Regions from separate parts of the Pantoea sp. At-9b genome, predicted to be linked through region 2. Evidence: riboswitches for the same ligand, from Rfam matches in the RefSeq annotation. Region 2 holds a riboswitch; each other region holds the start of a gene.

Evidence for each region. A riboswitch is a leader RNA that binds a small molecule or an ion and turns the genes downstream of it on or off. The one in region 2 is predicted to bind thiamine pyrophosphate.
Region 1: it holds a riboswitch for thiamine pyrophosphate, as region 2 does, so the genes downstream of both, PAT9B_RS21220 (FAD-dependent oxidoreductase) here and thiB (thiamine ABC transporter substrate binding subunit) in region 2, are expected to answer to the same signal.
Region 3: it holds a riboswitch for thiamine pyrophosphate, as region 2 does, so the genes downstream of both, thiM (hydroxyethylthiazole kinase) here and thiB (thiamine ABC transporter substrate binding subunit) in region 2, are expected to answer to the same signal.

Annotation. Positions count from the first base shown of each region.
Region 1 covers NC_014838.1:208,278-213,599, forward strand. Annotated here, with positions in the region: gene iolG (inositol 2-dehydrogenase) at 1-213, opposite strand, end outside; gene PAT9B_RS21215 (LacI family DNA-binding transcriptional regulator) at 450-1,475, shown strand; TPP riboswitch at 1,707-1,826, shown strand; gene PAT9B_RS21220 (FAD-dependent oxidoreductase) at 1,955-2,899, shown strand; gene thiS (sulfur carrier protein ThiS) at 2,883-3,080, shown strand; gene PAT9B_RS21230 (thiazole synthase) at 3,083-3,850, shown strand; gene PAT9B_RS21235 (HesA/MoeB/ThiF family protein) at 3,853-4,821, shown strand; gene PAT9B_RS21240 (ABC transporter ATP-binding protein) at 4,818-5,322, shown strand, end outside.
Region 2 covers NC_014837.1:751,014-756,335, forward strand. Annotated here, with positions in the region: gene thiP (thiamine/thiamine pyrophosphate ABC transporter permease ThiP) at 1-619, opposite strand, end outside; gene thiB (thiamine ABC transporter substrate binding subunit) at 595-1,581, opposite strand; TPP riboswitch at 1,629-1,726, opposite strand; gene sgrR (HTH-type transcriptional regulator SgrR) at 1,762-3,423, opposite strand; gene PAT9B_RS03315 (MFS transporter) at 3,679-4,857, shown strand; gene leuD (3-isopropylmalate dehydratase small subunit) at 4,926-5,322, opposite strand, start outside.
Region 3 covers NC_014837.1:2,870,025-2,875,346, reverse strand. Annotated here, with positions in the region: gene PAT9B_RS13230 (OprD family outer membrane porin) at 1-744, opposite strand, end outside; gene PAT9B_RS13225 (DUF3606 domain-containing protein) at 1,232-1,420, shown strand; gene PAT9B_RS31130 (hypothetical protein) at 1,482-1,763, opposite strand; gene PAT9B_RS13215 (hypothetical protein) at 2,223-2,498, shown strand; TPP riboswitch at 3,186-3,277, shown strand; gene thiM (hydroxyethylthiazole kinase) at 3,311-4,096, shown strand; gene thiD (bifunctional hydroxymethylpyrimidine kinase/phosphomethylpyrimidine kinase) at 4,093-4,893, shown strand; gene fbaB (class I fructose-bisphosphate aldolase) at 5,041-5,322, shown strand, end outside.

The sequences.
Region 1 (5,322 bases), on a different replicon from region 2:
GGTCGCGCTACAAATCGCCACCAAATCGATACTGCTGTCTGCCAGGATGGTCGCGAGGTCAGCAACTGTCGCGCCATATTTCTCCGCCAGCGCCGTCGCTGCCGGGGCATAGACATCCATGACATACGCCAGCCGACATTGCGGGTGGGCGGCGATATTACCTGCGTGGATCTGGCCGATACGACCGGCTCCCAATAAAGCGACATTCAACATGGGTTGTTCCTCGGGGATAGAAAGGCAGTGGCGCTATTAATCGACACGGGTGCAGATCAAGTCAAAACAAAGCCCCGGCGGCATGATGAATTGATGAGGCAGATCACATGAATTTTTGAGGTGATAAACCTCAAAATCCGACAATGTGATTGATTTCATGTGGTTGATTGGTTTTGCTTTTTGCCCGGATGAACCGATACTGTTTGCCTGTGAGGTTAATGACATCAGGACAGGCCATGAAACAACATCACTGGAAATCGCCGTCGATCAAACACATCGCGCAGGAAGCCAGGGTCAGTCCCGCCACCGTTGATCGGGTACTGAACGGGCGCGAAGGTGTGCGAGACGTGACGCGCAAAAAAGTGGAAAGCGCAATGGCGCGGCTGGGGCTGAACGCAGTAACCGGCGGCACCGTTGCCAACCGAACGCGCATTGCCATTATTTGCGAGTCGGGTTCCAGCTTTCTTAGCCAACTGGAACGCCAGGCACGCGCCGCGATCGGTGATCATCCCCAGCTCCATTTCAGCCTCGATACCGTGCCAAATGTGCAATTCAACGCTGAGCGCTTCAGCCAGCTGATTACCCGCCGAGCTGCCGAATGCAGCGGCATCATTCTGGTCTGCCGCGACGAGGTAAAAATTAATCGTGCGGTCAAGGCGGCAATTGATGATGGCGTGCCGGTCATTTGCCTGACCAGCGACCTACCCAACTCGCGACGTACTGCCTATGTCGGGATCGATCAGGTCGCTGCCGGAGCGACGGCGGGCTGGTTTATGGGCCGGATGCTGCCCGCGCAGCAGCCAGGTCACATTCTGCTGATCTGTAGCTCGACCTATCGAACCCAGGAGGAGCGCGAGATTGGTTTTCGCCGTGTGCTGCGCGAGGCATTTCCCTGGTTGACGATTCGCGACCGGGTCAATATCAACGACGAAGCGGAAACCGCCTATCTCAGCGTGAAAAAGTGGCTGGAACGGGGCAATCCGCTGGCTGGCATTTACAACACCGCAGGCGGTAACGAAGGAGTGGCGCGGGCGCTGACTGATTTTGGCGTTAAGGATCAGGTGATGTTTATCGGCCATGAACTGAGTGAATCGAGCCGCTTGCTGCTGGAAAACGGCACCATGGATTTGGTGCTCGGCCATGATATTCGGCGTGAGATCGATCTTTGCCTCGCCATGTTGCAGCAACCGGGCAGAGGCCAGTTGTTCAATGATATCAAAATCCCGTTGCTCATCTGGCATCGCTATTCCTATTTTGCCTGACGCTTCAGGGGCAAAACACCACCCATAAAATAATCACGCCGAACACGCACACCAGAATGGCTGAAATGATTGAATCAGCACACATAATTTATCTGCCGGATTTCAGGATGAAGAGAGGAGATTACACGCAAATCGTGGAGAAAAATGGATGAACCTGAAACAGGGAATTTTTAAAGGTTAGGCTTTGTTGCCGGGCTTACACTTGACGTAGCCTGGCTGCTGCAATACAAATAGACGCGTCGGGGGAGTCTCGCCTAAGAGACTGAGAGGCTAAAAGCGCACTGCGCGGCTTAGCGACCCTTTGAACCTGACCCAGTTGATACTGGCGTAGGAAGACTGACAGCCTGCCATTCTGGCTGTCTGACATCGGGACGTTTTTCCGTTGCGCGTGTCATTTCCCTCCTCCTGTATCCCGGGTCTCAGTGCGAAAACTGAGAGGCCGATGTGAATTTTCCCTTTTATGTTACGGAATACCCGCTATGAGCCGCTGGTCTGTCCTCGGTGGCGGTGTTGCGGGCCTGTGCGTGGCGACCTTACTCGCTGAACGCGGTGAACAGCTTGAAGTGATCAGCGATGAGTCGCGCCCGCCCGCTTCTTGGTTTGCCGGTGGCATGTTGGCACCCTGGTGTGAAGCAGAGAGCGCACCACGCGCTGTTATCGACCTGGGCCAGCAGGCTGCCGCCTGGTGGCAGCAGCGCGTCAGCAGCGTTGAACATCAGGGCACGCTGGTGGTGGCTCCGCCACGCGATAGCCAGGAACTGAGTCGTTTTGCACGCATGACCGAGCAACATCAATGGATTGACCCGGCAGAGGTGGAACCGGCCCTTGCCGGGCGCTTTGCCCGTGGTCTGTTTTTTGCGCGCGAAGCCCATCTCGATCCTCGCCTGGCGCTGGTGGAAATGCGTGAGAAATTGCAGCAGCGTGGGGTGGCTTTCCACCACGGGAAACCAACCGGGCAGGTGATTGACTGCCGGGGAATTCATGCCGCAGCGGCATTGCCACGCTTGCGGGCGGTGCGGGGTGAAATGCTGATTTTGCACAGCGATGACGTGCGCTTCTCGCGACCGATCCGCCTGCTGCATCCGCGCTTTCCCTGTTACCTGGTACCGCGTCGCGCGGGGCATTTTATGCTCGGTGCCACCATGGTTGAGAGCCACGATGCCAGCCCGATCAGCGCCCGCGCGATGATGGAGCTGCTTAGCGCGGCTTATGCCATCCACCCGGCGTTGGCCGAAGCGCGCATCGTTGAAAGTGCCAGCGGTTTGCGTCCGGCTTACCCGGCGAATCTGCCGGAAATCCACTATCAAAACGGTACGTTTTACCTCAACGGTATGTATCGCCACGGCTTCCTGCTGGCCCCGCTGCTGGCGGAGCAACTGATGCTGCGTTTAACCTCGGAACCCCTTCATGAATATTCAGCTTAATGGCCGCCCGGTGCTGACGGCGGCCCGTACCCTGAGTGAGTTGCTGCGCGAACAGCAAATTGACGCGGCCTGCGTGGCAACGGCCTTCAACGGCCATTTTGTACCCAAAACCCAGTACGACAGCCAGCAACTGGAAGAAGGCTGTCAACTGGAAGTGCTATCACCGATGCAGGGGGGTTAACGATGTTTTATGGCTTTGAACCGCAATCACGCTTCCTGCTGGGCACCGCAGGTTATCCCTCTCCGGCGATTTTACAGCAGGCGATTGCGGCGGCTGGCAGCGAAATCATTACCGTCAGCCTGCGACGTGAAGGGGCTGCGGGTATGGCTTTCCGCGAACTGCTGACGCAGCTCGACTTACGCGTGTTGCCGAATACCGCCGGATGCCACACGGTGCAGGAAGCCGTGACCACGGCGCAGATGGCCCGCGAATTGTTTAACACCCCGTGGATCAAGCTGGAGGTGATTGGCCATGCTGATACGTTGCAACCTGATCCTTTCGCGCTGGTGGAAGCGGCCCGCATCTTGTGTGCTGATGGTTTTCAGGTGTTCCCCTATACCACCGAGGATCTGATTGTCGGTGAAAAATTGCTTGAGGCGGGTTGTGAAGTCCTGATGCCGTGGGGCGCGCCGATTGGTTCCGGGCAGGGGCTGCGTAACATTGAAGGCCTGCGGGCCATGCGCGCCTGGTTCAGCGATGTTCCGCTGATTATCGATGCCGGTATCGGTGCGCCATCGCAGGCGGCGCAGGCGATGGAGCTGGGCTTTGATGCCATTCTGCTCAATACCGCAGTGGCAAAAGCGGGCGATCCAGTGCGGATGGCCGGGGCATTCCGCCAGGCAATCGAAGCCGGCAACGCCGCGTACCACGGGGGGCTGATGGAGCGGCGCGATATGGCTGCCGCCTCCACGCCGATCTTTGGTCTGGCGACCTTTGGCGGGGGACAGTAACGATGGATCGCTATCAACGTCAGATGATGTTGCCGGAAATCGGCGAGCAGGGCCAGCAGCGACTGAGCCAGGCGCGCGTGTTAGTGGTGGGGGCGGGTGGGCTGGGTTCCACGCTGCTACCGCTGTTGGTCGGGGCGGGCGTCGGTTATATCCGGCTGTACGACGACGATGACGTGGCACTGCATAATCTGCACCGACAAACCTTGTTTGATATGCAGGACGTGGCACAGCCGAAAGTCACCAGCGCACAACGCGCGTTGCTGCGGCGTAACCCGCTGGTGCGCGTGGAGCCGCTGCCGCTGCCGTTGACCGCCAGCAATGTGCAGCAGGCACTGCATAACATTGATCTGGTGATCGACGCAGCAGATAACTTCGCCGTGACGTATCAACTGTCAGACGCTTGCCATCCGCTCGGTATCCCGCTGATCAGCGCATCGGTGCTGGGGCGACAGGGTTATGTCGGCGGATTTTGCGCATCGGCCCCCAGCTACCGTGCGGTGTTCCCGCGTTTACCTGGCAGTGCTGCCAATTGCAACACCGCAGGGGTGATGGGACCGGCTGTCGCCGCGTTGGGCGCGTTGCAGGCGCAGATGGCACTCAGCGTGCTGTTGGGATTGGCACCGTCGCCGCTGGGTTGTCTGGTCAACTGCGACTTTGTGCACTGGCATTTTCGCCAGTTCCGTTTTGATGGTGCAGGAGAGCCGGATCAACCCGGCGTGCCCTTTATTGATGCCCGGTTACTCACCGCCGAGGATTGTATTGTCGAATTGCGTAGCCGTGAAGAAGCACCGGTCAGCGTGGCAGCCTGGGCGCAACGTATTTTGCCGCAGCAACTTGATGCGTGGCAGCCACCGGTTAACCAGCGCATTGTGCTGGTGTGCGCCAGCGGTATTCGTGCTGCCCAGGCTGCCACCGCGCTGGCGCAGCGTGGCTGTACCCGACTGGCCATCCTCGCGGCCAACCGACCATGAGCCAGGACATTACGCTACAGGATCTCAGCTTTGGCTGGGGAGGGCATCCGCTCTGTCAGCACCTCAATCTGCGCTTCCGCGGCGGTAAAACCACGGTGCTCCTCGGGCGCAGCGGCATTGGCAAAAGCACGTTGCTGCGCTTAGTAGCCGGTTTGCTCCAGCCGCAGCAGGGGGCTATTCGTGGCATTAGCGACAGCGTGGCGTGGATGGGACAGCAGGACTTGCTCTATCCGTGGCTGTCGGTGCAGGACAACGTGATGCTGGTGGCGCGCTTGAACGGAGAGAAGCCGGATCGCGCACGGGCCATGCATCTGCTGGAACAGGTCAAACTGGCCAGCGTGGCTCAGGCCACACCCGATACGCTTTCCGGCGGTATGCGGCAACGCGTGGCGCTGGCGCGCACCCTGTACGCCGGGCGTGATGTGGTGCTGATGGATGAACCCTTCGCCACCCTGGATGTGATGACCAAACTCAGCCTGCAAACCCTGACGGCAACCCTGC
Region 2 (5,322 bases):
ACAACATAAAAATCAGCGCGGCGGTGGGCAAAATTTGTCGCCGCAGCCACGGCCATTCCAGTAAATGGAACAGGTTCCAGCCGCGCAAACCAAGCTGTGCCGCCAACTGACGCTGTTCGCCCGGAATGCTCTCCAGCGCCTGCAACAGCATGCGTGTCGCCAGCGGCAGATTAAAGAACACGTGTGCCAGCAGAATGCCCTGAAGCCCATAGGGTGAGAAGTGATAATCGATGCCCACCATGCTGCATAACTGCGCCAGCCAGCCGCTGCGGCCATAGACGCTCAGCAGGCCAAATACCGCCACCAGCACCGGCAGCACCAGCGTCATGGCGCACAGGCGCAACAGCAGATTGCGACCGGGAAAACGCCGCCGGTACAGGGCGCGTGCCAGCGGGATGGCGGGAATCACCGAGAATAGCGCCGACAACAAGGCCTGCCAGAAGGAGAACGCCAGCACATGATGCAGATAGTCATCGCTGAGCAGGGCGCGCCAGTCGCCGATGGGGGCTGACATCAGCAGCGCGCCAAACGCCAGCAGCGCCACCGCGCATAACAGCAGCGCGGTGAAACTGCCGGGTAGCAGCCAGCCGGGAATTAACGGCTGACGGCGCGTTGCCATGCACTAATCCAGGCGGCGCGATGTTCGGCAACGTCCGCCGGGCTATATTGCAGCGCCGTTTGCGGGATGTGCAGTGTCTGATAACCGGCAGGCAGATCGCTCTTAATCACCGGATACATCCAGTTGCCGGTCGGGATGGTCTGCTGGAAGGCCGGGCTGACCATAAACTGCATAAATTGCTGCGCCAGCTGCGGTTGTTTGCTGCTGGCGAGCTGCGCCGCCACTTCAACCTGCATATAGTGGCCTTCGCTGAACGGGGCCGCCGCGTAATTTTCTTTCTTCTCTTCGATGATGTGATAGGCCGGAGAGGTGGTATAGCTCAGCACCAGGTCGCCTTCGCCTTTCAGGAACAGGCCATAGGCTTCGCTCCAGCCTTTGGTGACGGTGACGGTTTTCTGCGCCAGTTTCTGCCAGGCTTCCGGTGCCTGGTCGCCATAGACCTTTTGCATCCACAGCAGCAGGCCGAGACCTGGGGTACTGGTGCGCGGATCTTCGTAGATCACCCGCCATTTTTCCGGGCTTTCGACCAGTTCTTTCAGGCTTTTCGGTGGGTTTTGCAGTTTGTTTTTGTCATAGACAAAGGCGAAGTAACCATAGTCGAACGGGATAAAGGTGTCATTGTGCCAGCCGTCCGGTAACTGGAGTGCGCGGGTATCCACCTTGCTTTTGGCAAACAGGCCGGTTTTTTCTGCTGCCTGTACCAGGTTGTTATCGAGGCCCAGCACGATATCCGCTTTGCTGTTTTTGCCTTCCATCCGCACGCGATTGAGCAGTGACACGCCATCTTCCAGCGCGACATATTTCAGTTCGCAGCCGCATTGGGCTTCGAAGGCTTTTTGGACGGCAGGGCCGGGGCCCCAATCGGCGGAGAACGAATCGTAGGTGTAGACGGTCAGGACCGGTTTGGCAGCCAGTGCCGGGGCAGCGACCAGTAACAGCACGGGCAGAACTTTTTTAAACACTTTGCGCTCCTTGAGGAGAAGATAAGGTTGAGTCGCAAAGGATCTGAGCAGTGAGGCATCTCAAATCCCTACGCCGGTATTAACCGGATCAGGTTCGACGGGTCTCTCTCAGCCCCTGTAACGCAGGGCACCCCGTTGAGAACGGCTCATTCTAGACATTTCCGGGTCGGGGCGAAAGGTTCACAACTCCGGCGGAGCAAACCAGGCGGATTTAAAGTCAAACCAGCCGAGCGTATTCATGCGCACGCCGCGCATACTGCGCTGTCCTTCCAGCAATAGCCAGTGATGGAACAGCGGATGCAGGTAGTCACTGTCCACCAACTGTTTCCCCCATTCCGCCAGCGGCAGCGTTTTTTCGCGCCAGCGTTCAGCCGCGCTTTGCCAGTCAATCGGGATGCACTGCTGCATCAACGGCAATTCATACAACTGGGCGAACAACGAGTAATCCAGCGGCAGGGTGAAGTTGACGCTTCCGAGCCAGATATCGCTCTCACCCTCGCCATTAAACCAGGTTTCGTAGCTCAGTTCGCGAGTGATCAGCTCGACGCCCTGCGCGGCCAGTAGCGGGCGCAGCGCATTGGCAATCCCCTCATGCTCGACATGGTGGCTGTACCAACTGATGGTCAGTTGTTTCAGGTTCTCGGGTTTACTGACGGCGGTCAGATCGCGGCGATGGTGCCAGCGCGGCAGCAGGCCATACGCCGGGAACCAGTAGCGTTGATAACCCACTCCGGCATTGTTGAGCAGGGCGATGGGGTTGAACAGATAGCTGACCCAACGGCGGAAATGGGCATCACGCCCCTGTTCTGAACGCTGGTCAAACAGCAGAAAATAGCAACCCTCTTCGAGACGACTCTCTTCCGATTTTTCATCGGCGGTTTCGCCCTGCAATTTTACCCCGGCATACACCAGTTCATCGCTGATTTCCGGCAGCACCCAAATTGAGACATCGTCAATCAGCGCGCGGTAGCCGAAGTAGTCATCAAAGGCGGCGATCTTGAGCTGACTTTGCTGATTGCGCACCACGCTGTAGGGGCCGGTGCCAATCGGTTGTCGGGCGAAGTCGCGCAGGGTTTGCCATTCGCGCGGCAGGATCATCGCGCTGACGCTACCGAGTAGCCACGGCAGCCAGTTATCGGGTTGCGTCAGTTGGATATCCAGCGTCCAGGGCGCAGGGGAGTGCAGTTTTGCGAGATGCGAAAACAGCGGCTGGCTGCGCAGGCGTTCCAGTGAGCTGATGACATCCTCCATCTCCAGCTCGCGCCCATGGTGAAAGCGAATCGCCGGACGCAGGAAGAAACGCCAGTGCAGCGGCGATGTCTGTTGCCAATGGTGAGCGATATCGGGTTCGATTTCCCCCTTTTCCTCATTTACCCGGGTCAGGCCACTGAAGATTTGCCGCGCCAGATGGGTTTCAGATCGGCGCAGTGGGGAGCCAGGCAGCAGGTTGGGGAGCGGGCGATAGTAAAGGACGCGCAGGATATGCTTACCCTGACGAAAGCTGCGGCCGAGGTGGGCTGCAATCATTTGTCGCACCTGATTTTTGTCGCCCACCAGTTGCACCAGTTGTTCGATGCGATCCTGTTCCAGTAAATCTTCCGCACGTTGCTGCTGCAAGGCCAGGCCGGTGTAGCAAAAACTCAGCGTCGAGCGTTTACCACGCCCGGCTTCGGCCTGCCAGATTAGCCAGCCTGCATCCTGCATGGCATTCAACAGGTTACGCATATGACGGCGTGAGCAATGCAGCAATTCCGCCAGATCGCTCAGGGTGGTTTCCTGATCCTGACCCTGGCAGCTTTGCCACAGGCGGATAAATTGCTGTTGTAACCGTGAAGAGGACATAAAAGGGGAACTCCTTCTCTTAATCGCTCAGTTTTTCCTGCCCCATATTAGAGGCATAGTAGACTGCAATGGAAGAGCGGGAGGCATTCAGTCATGAATGGCGCTCTGCCAGCGGTTCCGCCGACGTGGAACCTTTTCTGAGTAGGGTGCAATTTCACCGCCAGCAGTGTGTTCTCTGCTGGCTTTTTTCGTCTTGCTGTGGAATCTTCTACCCTCATTTTTTTCCCCCGATTAAATCCGCAAAGGGATTTCTGCATGAAATCGCTGTTATCGCGTAAGCCGTTCCTCAACCCGGTTTATCTGGCTTTTATGGCCGTCTCCTTTATGGTTGGCGTGGCCGGTGCTTTACAGGCTCCGACGCTGAGCCTGTTTCTGACGCGTGAGGTGCAGGTGCGACCGTTCTGGGTCGGACTGTTTTTTACCGTCAATGCAATTGCCGGCATCGTTATCAGCCTGCTGGTGGCAAAGCGATCTGACAGCCAGGGTGACCGGCGCAAGCTGATTATGTTTTGTTGCCTGATGGCGGTGGGCAACTCGCTGCTGTTTGCCTTCTCCCGCCATTATCTGACCTTGATTACATTGGGTGTGCTGCTGTCAGCGCTGGCCAGCGTGGCGGTACCGCAGATTTTTGCCCTGGCGCGGGAATATGCCGATCGTTCGGCGCGCGAAGTGGTGATGTTCAGTTCGGTGATGCGCGCCCAGCTATCACTGGCATGGGTGATTGGTCCACCCTTATCGTTCGCGCTGGCGTTGAACTACGGCTTTGTGACGCTGTTTTGCGTGGCGGCGGTAATCTTCTTGTTAAGCCTGCTGCTGATCTGGCGCACCCTGCCGTCGGTGCCGCGCGTGGTGGTGTCGCCGGAGCAGGTACTGACGCAACTCAGTCCGTGGAAAGACAGCCAGGTGCGCCTGCTGTTTATTGCATCCGTCATTATGTGGACCTGTAACGTGATGTATCTTATTGATATGCCTTTGTATATCAGTTCCACCCTCGGTTTGCCGGAAAAGCTGGCAGGCTTGTTGATGGGCACGGCGGCGGGTCTGGAGATCCCGCTGATGTTGCTGGCCGGACATTATGCGCGTCGCTTTGGCAAACGTCGGCTGGTGCAGGTGGCGCTGGTCGCGGCGGTAGTGTTCTATCTCGGGCTGGGGCTGTTCCAGTCACGTACCGCGCTGATGGTGTTGCAACTGTTTAACGCCGCATTCATCGGTATTGTCGCCGGGATTGGGATGCTGTGGTTCCAGGATCTGATGCCGGGACGCGCAGGTGCGGCCACCACCATGTTCACCACCTCGATCTCCACCGGAATGATTGTCGCAGGCTTGATTCAGGGGGTCCTGAGTGAGCATTTTGGCCATGTGTCGGTGTATTGGCTGGCGTTCGGGCTGGCGGTGCTGGCGCTGGTACTGGCTTCGCGCGTGCGGGATGTGTAACTGCGCGCAATAAATTGCGCCGCTACGGGCCAGATCGTCCCCGTAGCGGCGCGATTAATCGCGCGGTTTTAACGTAAAAACGCGGGCTGGTTGGTCTCGTAGCTGGCGATGGACGCTTCGTGTTGCAGCGTCAGGCCAATGCTATCGAGACCATTGATCATGCAATGGCGGCGGAAGCTGTCGATTTCGAAGCTGTAAGTTTTGTCACCGGCAGTCACCGTCTGCGCTTCCAGATCAACGGTAAAGCTGATACCCGGATGGCTTGCCACCAGTTTAAACATCTCATCGACTTCTTCATCGCTCAACTTCACCGGCAGCAGCTGGTTGTTAAAGCTGTTGCCATAGAAGATATCCGCAAAGCTTGGTGCAATCACCACCTGGAAACCGAAATCGGTCAGGGCCCAGGGCGCGTGCTCACGTGAGGAGCCGCAGCCGAAGTTTTCCCGCGCCAGCAAAATGCTGGTG
Region 3 (5,322 bases), 2.1 Mb from region 2:
CATGTAGTCAGCGGCCTGACCGTAAGCCCCCTCCAGCACCAGACTGTTTTTAAAATCGTACTTCGCGCCAAAAGATTGCAGCCACGGAATGTCGGTGGTGCCGTCCGCTTTGCGGAAGTTGTACATATGTTGGTACCAGGGGGCCTTGTATTGATCGGTCCACATCCATGAGAAGGAGAGTGCGCCTGCATCATCGAAGTCATAGGTGGTTCCGGCTTCCACACCACGATACGTTCCCGGCAGGAAACTCCAGTGAGGTGCCAGCAGCGTTTGGCCAGAGGGTTGCAGATAACCCGCACGTAACCAGTAATCCTGCCATTGAGTTTTCAGTGCGGCTTTGTAGAAGCTGACCCCGCTTTTGTCGCCGGTCCATTGTTCATCCCAGCGATTGCTGGCGTCACTGAAACCGATTTCGTTGGGTGCGGCTGGCCCGCCATTCGTCAACTCCAGCGCGCCATAAGCGGCGAGGTCAAGGCCGATGAAATTTGCCAGATAGCCAGACGAAAAATCGAGGCTGGCATTGCCGGTTGCATGGTGCAGGTTGGCATCATACTGACCGTACTTACCGTGTTGGGGGTCCATTTCTTTACGATCACGCTGGCGTTGCCAGTAATAGAGGCCACCGGTAAGGGATGCGTCATCAATGAAGCCTTCCGCTAAAGCGGGGGAGACAGGGACAAACGATGTGATGAGTAGTGCGGCAGTTATGGCGGTGGCGAGCGACGTGCGAACAGTTCTGCGCATGATAAATCCTCCGTGATAATTCCTGTGGTGATGATGCTTTCCATTTACTGTTACTTCATGTAACCAGTGCGCTGATGCTATTTTTCGCTGCGCGAATTATCAATGCTGATCATTAGGATTTATGACGCAGGACGCAAAATAAGCATTTAATGCAATAAAATCATAATGTTAATTAAATGTTGTTTTTGTGTGTTGATTGTTTGCCAGTGCCCGGCTCTGTTGATGCGCTAAAAGCAGAAACAATCGCAACCTCCAGAGGCAGCAAAAAGTTCTATTTTGTTGTGCCTTGGTATAGTGACTATACCTTGATATCGTCAGCTATATTGTCTAGGATTTTTTGCGGAAGCCAGCGCTGTGCTGGCTCCTGGCCTTAAGTAGAGGCTGTGAGGCAGTCATCGAACGACTAACATTCTTCGGTAAAGCTAACGAGTTACTCTTCTTAAGAAGCGATAGTCATGTTTTCAGGATTAACCTCAGGAGCTGCAAAATGGCTGATGATTTAAAGAGAAAACAACCGGAAGACAAACGCTTTATTAGTCTCAGTGAAACCTGGGAAGTTGAGTATTGGACGCATACCCTGGAGGTCAGCGCGACACAATTACGCACCGCGGTTGCAAACGTCGGTAATGGTACTGAGAAAGTTAAGCAGTATCTGAATCAGTATTTGCGTAATTAAGTCTCCTGTCCCGGTATCTGACTAACCCCGTTCTGCGGGGTTTTTTATTACTTATGGTTTTTCAGGTTAAGTTTTCAATCTGATGAAATGGCACAGACTTAAACAGGTAGCCTTGCAGTCCCCATATCTGGGCAACTTTTAATGCTTCCATATGCAGCCGGTTCTCGATGACGGCACACTGTTGATTTAATAGGGTTCGTGTGTTGCTCAAATCCCATGATGAAATCACAACTTCTGGATTCAATGGCCTTTTCTCATCCGAAACCAGGCGGGTCAGGAGTTCTATGCCGAGTAATTTTTCATCAATATTGACTATCGGTTCTGCAATAAATCCTATGTTCATACTGTCCCTCATTCCCTGTGTAACAAGCTGATAATGAACCTTTAAAATTGACTAATCAATATTTTCGATCAATAATTGAAAAATGATCGAGAATAACGATCATTTGTAACATCATGAATTTATTTCATTTTTATAAAATTTACACATTTATGTATTGACATTTCAATATTTTACATTGCGATTTGTGCAGTACCTTGATTCCAAGGAGTGATAGGGAAGATGGTGTGGAAGAAGAGAACCGCAAGTCCCCGTCCTGGTGCCAGGATGGTTGGTTGTTGACAGAACAGCAGCGTCGATTTATTGAATCATTTCCTGAAAACATGCAAATTCATCATGCTGTTAATTACTCAGGTTGTCATATTAAGAAAATGAGATGTGACAAGCGAAAGGAGCAATAAAAAGACGGTAGCGCTTTTAATTTTGTAATCATATCGAAGTTGAAATGATGAAATATTAAAAATGAATAAAGTTATCAATGTGTTGATTTCGCTGGAAAGGTTACGGGTTAACAAACACAGTTCTCGCGAAGAGCTCAGAAAGCAGCTATTTAAATTGGAGAACTCCTCGGCAGCGATCTCTGATGAAATAGAGAGAATCAGAAGAATTAAGCATCAGGCAGAGTTTTCTTCCGCCCCGGTTAAGGGAGGAGAGATATCAAGGTTGGCTTTACATATTTTTTCTATTTTGGCTACGGGTGTTTCCTGGCCTTTTGTTCAGAAATGGCTGGGGTTCTGATTTAATTGCTTTGATATTCTATCTTGTCACATTTAATGATTGCTGCATCCTGGCTTTCTTCAATGCTATATGGGTGGCGTTGGATCTTTGATGTGGTGAGTTTTTTTAATTTATTGTTTTGTATGGGTTTGGTGTGGTGGTTGCAATGGTTTTTATATAAGGGATTGATTGTTGTTTTATAGCGACGCTATGGTGCAAAAGATGATAGTGACTAATGTTGAGAATGGGAAGTACAGGACGATATCTTCCGGAAGCCTGAGAATATTAATTTATTTGACTGGCGCAGTACGAGAGGTCTGTGCTGACAAAAAACAAGAAGGGTGTTTTTTCTTTACACAGAAACAAATTGGTAGCGCACTGGGGTATTCTGCAAGTTGGGCTAACATCCATCTGAGGCCGCTTATCTACATTGGACTGGTCGAAGTCCGGCGTACCGGAAGAGCATCAGTGTTTCGGGTGAGTAAGAATTTTAGGATAACGGATCTCTGTTAATTGTAACCTTGAGAAAACTTAATCATCATTTGCAGAGAACGGGTTATGGTTGGCCCGGTGGTTTTAACTTAATACAATTACCCAGCAGTTATTTGCGCCTTTCTGTGCTGCGAGAAAATGAATCCGGTCAGGTAAGCTTGCTTTGCCAGTCGCATTTCCCTTATTCTTGATAAAAGTAAAGAGAGTGTTGCTTTACTCAATGACTAGGGGTGCCGTTTACGGCTGAGAAATACCCTTCGAACCTGATCTGGATTAATGCCAGCGTAGGGAAGTCAGATGCCTGACCGCATTCGCCTTCTTGATCGCCGGTTGGGAGCCTTATGAAACACCCTAACCTTCTTTCCTCCGCGCAGCTCGCGCAGTCACTTCAATTACTCCATCAGCATGCGCCCTTAGTGCACTGCATGACCAATGACGTGGTGCAGACGTTTACCGCCAATGTGCTGCTGGCGTTACGTGCTTCACCCGCCATGGTGATCGACGTCGAGGAGGCCGCGCAGTTCAGCGCTGTTGCTGATGCTTTGCTCATCAATGTTGGTACTCTGACACGCGAGCGCAGCATCGCTATGCTGGCCGCGGTTGAGGCGGCAAATCGTGCCGCTACACCCTGGACGCTCGATCCGGTTGCTGTCGGTGCGTTAACCTTGCGCACCGAATTTTGCCAGCAGCTGTTAAACCAGCAACCGGCGGCTATTCGTGGCAATGCATCGGAGATTCTTGCTCTGGCAAACCAGGCGGCGGGTGGACGCGGCGTTGACAGTTTGCATCAGGCTGATGCCGCACTGAGTGCCGCGCAACAGTTGGCAAGCGATTACCACTGCATCGTGGCGGTTACCGGGGAGGTGGATTACGTCACTGATGGTCAGCATACCTTTGCCATTCCTGGCGGTAGCGCATTAATGACACGTGTCGTGGGAACGGGCTGTGCACTGTCGGCGGTGGTGGCGGCGTTCGCCAGTCTGCCGGGCGATCGTTTGCAGCATGTGGCGGCCGCCTGCCGCGTGATGTCGCTGGCCGGTGAAAGGGCGGCTCATCAGGCGCAGGGACCAGGCAGCTTTGTGGCCGCTTTTCTTGATCAGTTGTGGACGCTGGAGGTGGCACCATGAAACAGATCAACGCCCTGACCATTGCCGGCACCGATCCCAGTGGTGGTGCAGGCATTCAGGCTGATCTCAAAGCGTTCTCGGCATTAGGCGCTTATGGCACCAGCGTGATCACCGCGCTGGTGGCGCAGAACACCTGTGGTGTGCAGGCGGTATATCGTATCGACCCGGCTTTTGTCGGCGCGCAGTTGGATTCGGTGCTTGATGATGTGCGCATCGACAGTGCGAAAATCGGTATGCTGGCGGAAACGGCGGTGGTGGAGATTGTCGCTGACAAGCTGAAGCGTGCCAGCCTGCCGTTTGTGGTCCTCGACACCGTTATGATTGCCAAAAGCGGTGACGCGTTGTTGTCACCCGATGCCATCGCCAGCCTGCGTGAGTTGTTGCTACCGCAGGTCTCGCTGATCACCCCGAATTTACCGGAAGCCGCGGCATTGCTTGGCCGCAGCGTGGCGCAGGATGAGAAGACGATGCTGATGCAGGGCGATGCATTGCTCGATCTCGGCTGTGAAGCGGTACTGATGAAGGGAGGACATCTGAGTGATGCTGAGAGTCCGGACTGGCTCATCACCCGCAACGGACGCCAGCGTTTTACCGCGCCGCGTGTCAACACTCGCCACACGCACGGCACCGGTTGTTCGCTGTCAGCTGCGCTGGCGGCCTTGCGTCCGCGGCATGATGACTGGGCGGCGACAGTGTCCGAGGCCAAGGCGTGGTTGCAGCAAGCGCTACTGCATGCGGATGCTCTGGAGGTAGGAAAAGGTATTGGGCCGGTGCACCATTTTCATCGTTGGTGGTAGGGCGTAACGCCCAATTGCCATTTTTTGCCTGCGCATCTGTCTGAAAAATGGAGTCAGCAATTTGCCAGTCTGGCGTATCCCGGTCCAGGCTGTTGGGGGCGAATCGGCAGGTGCCGGTTCCAATCCAGCCATTTATCAGGAGCTAGTATGACGGACATCGTTCAGTTATTGGGCAAAGAAGCGGATAGCCTTCTTCAACATCGCTGCATGACCATTCCAGCGGAAAGCCTTTATTTGCCGGGCGCGGATTATGTTGATCGCGTCATGACCGATAACAATCGTTCTCCTGTTGTATTACGTAATATGCAAACGCTGTACAACACTGGCCGTCTGGCGGGCACTGGCTATCTGTCGATCCTGCCGGTGGACCAGGGGGTTGAACACTCCGCAGGAGCGTCGTTTGCTGCCAATCCTCACTACTTCGACCCG